DNA from 2 places in the Stenotrophomonas sp. YJH_SMC_19 genome. Region 2 is predicted to be linked to the other one. Evidence: predicted binding sites of a transcription regulator. Region 2 holds the regulator's gene; the other holds the start of a gene.
What was found. Region 2 encodes HrcA, which represses chaperone genes, less so after heat shock. Its sites were predicted from a motif close to TTNGCACTCNNNNNNNNNGAGTGCNAA; they were not measured.

Region 1: the regulator HrcA is predicted to act here: its motif matches at 1,456-1,482, upstream of AC5P5R_RS08875 (co-chaperone GroES).

The regions. Positions count from the first base shown of each region.
Region 1 is NZ_JCAFRI010000006.1:62,768-66,175, reverse strand. It holds gene groL (chaperonin GroEL) at 1-1,040, opposite strand, end outside; gene AC5P5R_RS08875 (co-chaperone GroES) at 1,122-1,409, opposite strand; gene AC5P5R_RS08870 (endonuclease) at 1,722-3,408, shown strand, end outside.
Region 2 is NZ_JCAFRI010000007.1:98,955-102,362, reverse strand. It holds gene dnaK (molecular chaperone DnaK) at 1-361, opposite strand, end outside; gene grpE (nucleotide exchange factor GrpE) at 544-1,059, opposite strand; gene hrcA (heat-inducible transcriptional repressor HrcA) at 1,123-2,187, opposite strand; gene recN (DNA repair protein RecN) at 2,304-3,408, shown strand, end outside.

The sequences.
Region 1 (3,408 bases), on a different contig from region 2:
GCCACGCGTGCATCAACGTTGGCCTTGTCGCCGACGCCGTCGATGATGGTGGTGTTCTCCTTGGAGACCTGCACCTTCTTGGCGCGGCCCAGGTCCTTGATGGTGGCCTTCTCCAGCGACAGGCCGACTTCTTCGGAGATCACGGTGCCGCCGGTCAGCACGGCCATGTCTTCCAGCATCGCCTTGCGACGGTCGCCGAAGCCCGGAGCCTTGACGGCCACGACCTTGACGATGCCACGGATGGTGTTGACGACCAGGGTGGCCAGCGCTTCGCCTTCAACTTCCTCGGCCACGATCAGCAGCGGCTTGCCGGCCTTGGCGACGCCTTCCAGCACCGGCAGCAGGTCACGGACGTTGGAGATCTTCTTGTCGTGCAGCAGGATGAACGGGTCATCCAGGTCAGCGGTCTGCGACTGCTGGTTGTTGATGAAGTACGGCGACAGGTAGCCGCGGTCGAACTGCATGCCCTTGACCACGTCCAGCTCGTTGTCCAGGCCCGAGCCTTCTTCAACGGTGATGACGCCTTCCTTGCCGACTTCCTTCATCGCGTCAGCGATGATCTGGCCGATCGACTCGTCCGAGTTGGCCGAGATGGTACCGACCTGGGCGATCGCCTTGTCGTCGGCGGTCGGCTTGGAGATGTTCTTCAGCTCGGCGACGGCGGCCGAAACGGCCTTGTCGATACCGCGCTTGAGGTCCATCGGGTTCATGCCGGCGGCAACGGCCTTGGCGCCTTCGCGGATCAGGGCCTGGGCCAGCACGGTGGCGGTGGTGGTGCCGTCGCCGGCATCGTCGTTGGTGCGCGAAGCAACTTCCTTCACCATCTGCGCGCCCATGTTCTCGAACTTGTCAGCCAGTTCGATTTCCTTGGCGACGGAGACGCCGTCCTTGGTGATGGTCGGGGCGCCGAAGCTCTTTTCCAGCACGACGTTGCGGCCCTTCGGGCCCAGGGTGGCCTTGACGGCATTGGCGAGAACGTTGACGCCGCGCACCATGCGCGAACGGGCGTCTTCACCGAAACGAATATCCTTGGCAGCCATTGCATTTACCTCATTGGTAGCGCCGGACGATGCCCGGCGGCTGGGAGTTTGGGATCAGGTTGAAACAGGTCGCGCCGAGGCTCAGCCGATGACGGCGAGCACGTCGTCTTCGCGCAGGACCTTGTATTCGACGCCTTCGCTCTTGTACGAGCTGCCGGCGTACTGGCCATAGATGACCTTGTCGCCGACCTTCAGCGACGGCGCGCGCACGTTGCCGTTGTCCAGCGGCTTGCCCGGGCCGACGGCCACGACCTCACCCTTGGTGGACTTTTCCTTGGCCGAGTCGGGGATGACGATGCCACCGGCGGAGATTTCGTCGGCTTCGATCGGCTTGACCACAACGCGGTCGTGCAGCGGCTTGATGCTCATAGGAGACCTCTTAAGTGATTGATTGGTCTAAAAAAGTCCGGCGATGTTAGCACTCACCCCAGGCGAGTGCCAGAACCGCACGTGAAGAAACCCGACAACGTCGGGAGCAGGGCAGAGATGGAGCCCCGCCGCCCCCTTTCAAGGGCGGAATGAAAAAATTTTTTCCACCCGCGCGCCTCGGCCAAGGCGTCGGTCCTGGACAATTTCGGTGACAAGCGTCGCACTGTCAGATATCTGACGTTCATTTACGACAAAGTGTCACTGGATCGGCCTTAGGCTCGGTCACGCATTCCCAATCACAAGGAGTAGTCGATGCGATTGCTGTCCCCGCTTGCCGCCGCCTGCCTGCTGGCACTGGCCGCGGCGCCGGCCCAGGCCGAGGTCTTCATCAACGAACTGCACTACGACGACAGCACCGCCGCCGGTGACGTCGGCGAAGCCATCGAAGTGGTCGCTACCGCAGGTGAAGACCTGTCCGGCTACCGCCTCTACCTCTACAACGGCAGCAATCCTTCGGCCGCCACGGTCTACGCCAACAACCCGGTCCCGGCCGGCACCGCCGCCGGTTGCGGCAGCGCCAGCATCGCCGTGGTCAACTACCCGACCAACGGCATCCAGAACGGCCCGAACGACGGCATCGCCCTGGTCGACGCCAGCGGCAAGGTGGTCCAGTTCCTCAGCTACGAGGGCGCCATCACCGCCTCCGGTGGCCCTGCCGCCGGCATGACCAGCCAGAACATTCCGGTGGCCGAGACCAACAGCACGGCGCCGGGCACCTCGCTGCAGCTGACCGGCAGCGGCAGCCAGTACGCCCACTTCACCTGGGCCGAGTCGGCCAGGCAGACCTTCGGCAGCTGCAACAACGGCCAGACCTTCAGTGGCGGCGGCACCCCGGGCCCGAACACGCCGCCGTCGGTGTCCACCACCACCCCGGCGCAGGGCAGCAGCACCTTCCCGGCCGCGGCCGATCTGGAAGTGGTGTTCAGCGAGACGGTGAACCTGGCCAGCGGCGCGTTCGCGCTGAGCTGCGGTACCTCCGGCAGCGTGCCGCTGACCTTCCCGGCCAGCGGACGCAGCGTGAAGCTGTCCACCAACACCGCGCTGGTGGCCGGTGAAGCCTGCCGCTTCGACATCCGCGCCGCGCGCATCACCGACCTGCAGGGCGCACACCCGGCGGCCGACAGCCGCATCGCCTTCACCGTGGCCAGCACCGGCGGCAATCCGGACCCGGGCAACCCGGGTGTGCCGGCCGGCTACTACTCCAAGGTCAACACCTCCAGCCCGAGCCAGCTGCGCTGCTCGCTGCACGCAACAATCAAGGGCCACACCGCCTACCCGTACAGCGGCTCGGGCACCAGTACCTGGACCATCCTGGAGATCGCAGACGAGGACCCGAACAACCCGAACCGCATCCTTGACGCGTATCGCAACCGCAGCTACGCCAAGGTGACCGATCGCGCCGGCAGCGGCAGTGGCCTGAAGTACAACCGCGAGCACACCTGGCCGAACTCGCTGGGTTTTGCCACCACCACGGGTGACAAGGGCCTGCCGTACGCGCCGTATACCGATACCCACATGCTGTACCTGACCGATGCACAGTGGAACGCCGACCGTGGCAACAAGCCGTTCGGCAAGTGCGACGCCAGCTGCGGCGAGCGCGCCACCGAGGCCAACAACGGCCAGGGTGGCGGCAGTGGTGGCTATCCGGGCAACTCCAACTGGGTGCGCACGCCGGACGGCAACACCGGCACGTTCGAGGTGTGGGGCAAGCGCAAGGGCGACATGGCACGTGCGGTGATGTACATGGCGATCCGCTACGAGGGCGGCAAGGATGCAGCCACTGGCCAGTCCGAGCCGGACCTGGAGCTGACCGACGACCGCAGCAGGATCGTCAAGACCAGCAGCTCGCCGGCCTACATGGGCCTGCTGTCGACGCTGATCGACTGGCACCTGTCCGACCCGCCGGATGATGCCGAGCGTGCGCGCAATGACGTGATCT
Region 2 (3,408 bases):
GCACCTTGGCCGAGATTTCCTGCGGAGCCATCTTCTTGCCGTCGCTGGTGGCCACCCAGGCGTCGCCATTGTCATGGGCCAGGATGCTGTACGGGACGTGCGCGATGTCCTTCTGCACTTCGGCGTCGGTGAACTTGCGGCCGATCAGGCGCTTCACCGCGTAGAAGGTGTTCTTCGGGTTGGTCACGGCCTGGCGCTTGGCCGAGGCACCGACCAGGACTTCGCCGTCCTTGGTGTAGGCGACGATCGACGGGGTGGTGCGATCGCCTTCCGAATTCTCGATGACGCGGGCCTTGCCGCCGTCCATGATCGCCACGCACGAGTTGGTGGTGCCGAGGTCGATACCAATGATCTTGCCCATGGGGGAGACTCCTGAGGATGCTTGTTGGTGTCAGTCCGGCCGTTCGGCCGGTGGATGAATACGATGTGGGGGAGGCTCGTGGAACATTCAAGCCATCTCCCGAACGCTGTGTTCAGCGCCTGGAAAACCTTGCCAGGCATGGCCTGGCACAACCGGGACCGGGCAAAGCCCGGCCTGGTCCATCAATCGGCGGCCACCACCACCAGCGCCGGCCGCAGCAGGCGCTCGTTGAGCAGGTAGCCCTTCTGGAACACGGTCACCACGCTGCCCGGGGCGGCGCCCGGCGTCGGCACCTGGCTGATGGCCTGGTGGTGTTCCGGGTTGAACGGCTGGCCGATCGGGTCCAGCAGGACCAGTCCGTTGTCGGCGGCCACCTTCAGCAGCTGCTTGTAGGTCAGCTCCAAGCCTTCGCGCAGCGGGTGCGGGTCGTCGCCGGCGGCCTTCAGGCCGGCATCCAGGCTGTCGAACACGGGGAGCAGATCGCCCAGCAGCTTCTCGTTGGCGAACTTGCGGGCCTGTTCGATGTCACGGGCAACGCGCTTGCGCTGGTTCTCCAGGTCGGCGCGCTCACGCAGGGCATCGGCCTTGACCTGTTCGATTTCGGCGCGCAGGCGCTCGACTTCGTCGTTGACGCCGGCGGTGGCGGCCGCATCGGCGGCACTCTGCTGGGATTCGATATCTGGCTGTTCGTGGTTCATGTCTGGGTCCCTGGCGGTCAATCTCCGCCTCCACCCACCCTAGTGTGGGCGGGATGCTGCGTTTCAAGCGTCGGATGTTCCCGGCGGGCGGCCGGCTGGCGAAAACGCCGCGCCCAGTACATCGGCGGTAGCCTGGACCAGCGGGATCACGCGGTCGTACGCCATCCGCTTGGGGCCGATCACCCCCAGCACGCCCAGCACCTGGCCATTGGCCGTGTAAGGGGCGGTGACCAGCGAGACGCCCTGCAGCGGCATCATCCCGGTCTCCTCGCCGATGAAGATGCGCACGCCGGGCGCCTGGATGGTCCGCTCCAGCAGCTGCAGGATCTCGCGCTTGCTGGAGAACAGCTCGAACAGCTCGCGCAGGCGCTCCAGGTCGGACAGGTCCTGCACCCCCATCAGGCGGGTCTGGCCCGCCACCAGCATGTCGTCGGCCGCCGGCTGCAGGGCCTGCTCGGCCAGCTCGATGCTGTGCGCCAGCAGCTGTTCCAGCTCGGAGCGGGCATCGCGCAGTTCCAGCAGCAGTCGGGTGCGGATCTCGGCCATCGGCAGGCCGGCGAAATGGGCATTGAGGTAGTTCGCGACCTGCTCCAGCTGGCCCGGCGCGAACTCCTGCCGGGTTTCGATGACGCGGTTCTGCACCTCGTTGTCGGCAAACACCAGGATCGCCAGCACCCGGCGCCCGTCCAGCGCCACGAAGTCGATCTGGCGGAAGGCGAACTGCTCGCGTCGCGGCGCGCTGACCACGCCGACGAAGTGGCTCATCGCCGACAACAGCTCCGAGGCGCTGCCGAGCAGGGCCTGGGTGCTGCCGCCGCCAGCCAGTTCCTGCCGCAACCGGGCCAGCTCGCCTTCGCCCGGCGGCTGCATCTGCAGCAAGCTGTCGACGAACACGCGGTAGCCATGCGCGGTCGGAACGCGCCCGGCGGAGGTGTGCGGCGAGGCCAGCAGCCCCAGGTCTTCCAGGTCACCCAGGATGTTGCGGATGGTGGCCGGACTGACCTCCAGCCCGGCCACGCGCGCCAGCGTCTGCGAGCCGACCGGCTCACCATCCTGGATGTAACGCGCGATCAGCGTGCGCAGCAGATGGCGCGCACGCGGGGCAAGCTGGTCGGGAGAACCGTGCATGGAATCAACCTGTGAGACACGGACACTAGATAATGGCGGCGCATCACCTTGGCAAGTCATTGGACCTCCCTCGCCCGCGTGCTAGCGTTGCGCGGCTGCTGATACCCCCCTTACCCATGCTCAGACATCTTTCGATCAAGGATTTCGCCGTCGTCCGCGCCACCGAACTGGAGTTCGGGCCAGGCATGACCGTGGTTTCAGGCGAGACCGGCGCCGGCAAGTCGCTGATGGTCGACGCGCTGGGCTTCCTGTCCGGCCTGCGCGCCGACAGCGGCGTGGTCCGCCACGGCGCCGCGCGCGCCGAGCTTTCGGCCGAGTTTGCGCTGGAGCAGCTGCAGGCTGCACGCCAGTGGCTGGCCGACAACGAGCTGGACGACGAGGAGCAGTGCCAGCTGCGCCGGGTCATCCGCGCCGATGGCGGTTCGCGGGCCTGGATCAACGGCCGCCCGGTGACCCTGGCGCAGCTGGGCGACCTGGCCTCGCTGCTGGTGGAGATCCACGGACAGCACGAACAGCAGGCCCTGCTGACGCGCCCGTCGCAGCTGGCCCTGCTCGACGCCTATGCGCGCAACGAGAACGAGCGCCGCCAGGTGCGACGCGCCGCCGCGGCCTGGCAGGCATTGGTCGATGAATCGCTGGCGCTGTCGCAACAGGGCGACGTCAGTGACCGGATCGGCTTCCTGGAGCACCAGCTGCGCGAGCTGGACCGTGAAGACCTGGAGCCGGAGTCGATTGCCGCACTCGGCGCCAGCCACCGCCGCCAGGCCCATGCCAGCGCCCTGCTGAGCGCCTGCCAGGCCGCCAGCAACCAGCTCAACGGCGACGACGGCAGCTCCGCGCTGGACCTGCTGCAGCAGGTGCGCCACGAGCTGTCGCGCCTGATCGAGCACGACCCGCGCCTGGGCGAGGTGGATGGCCTGATCGAGAACGCTTCGATCCAGCTGCACGAAGCCCTGTCGCTGCTGGATCGGGTGCATGACGACCTCGACGCCGACCCGGAACAGTTCGAGGAGAACGAGCGCCGCCTCGGCCGTCTGCACGACCTGGCCCGCAAGCACCGCGTGCCGATGGACGAGCTGGGTGCGCAGCGCGAGCGCATGCACGCCGAAGTGGAACAGCTGCGCGGCGCCGACGAACGCCTGCAGCGCCTGGCCGGCGAGATCGACAAGGCCGCCGCCGCCTGGCGCGCACAGGCCGAAGTGCTGACCGCCAGCCGTCGCA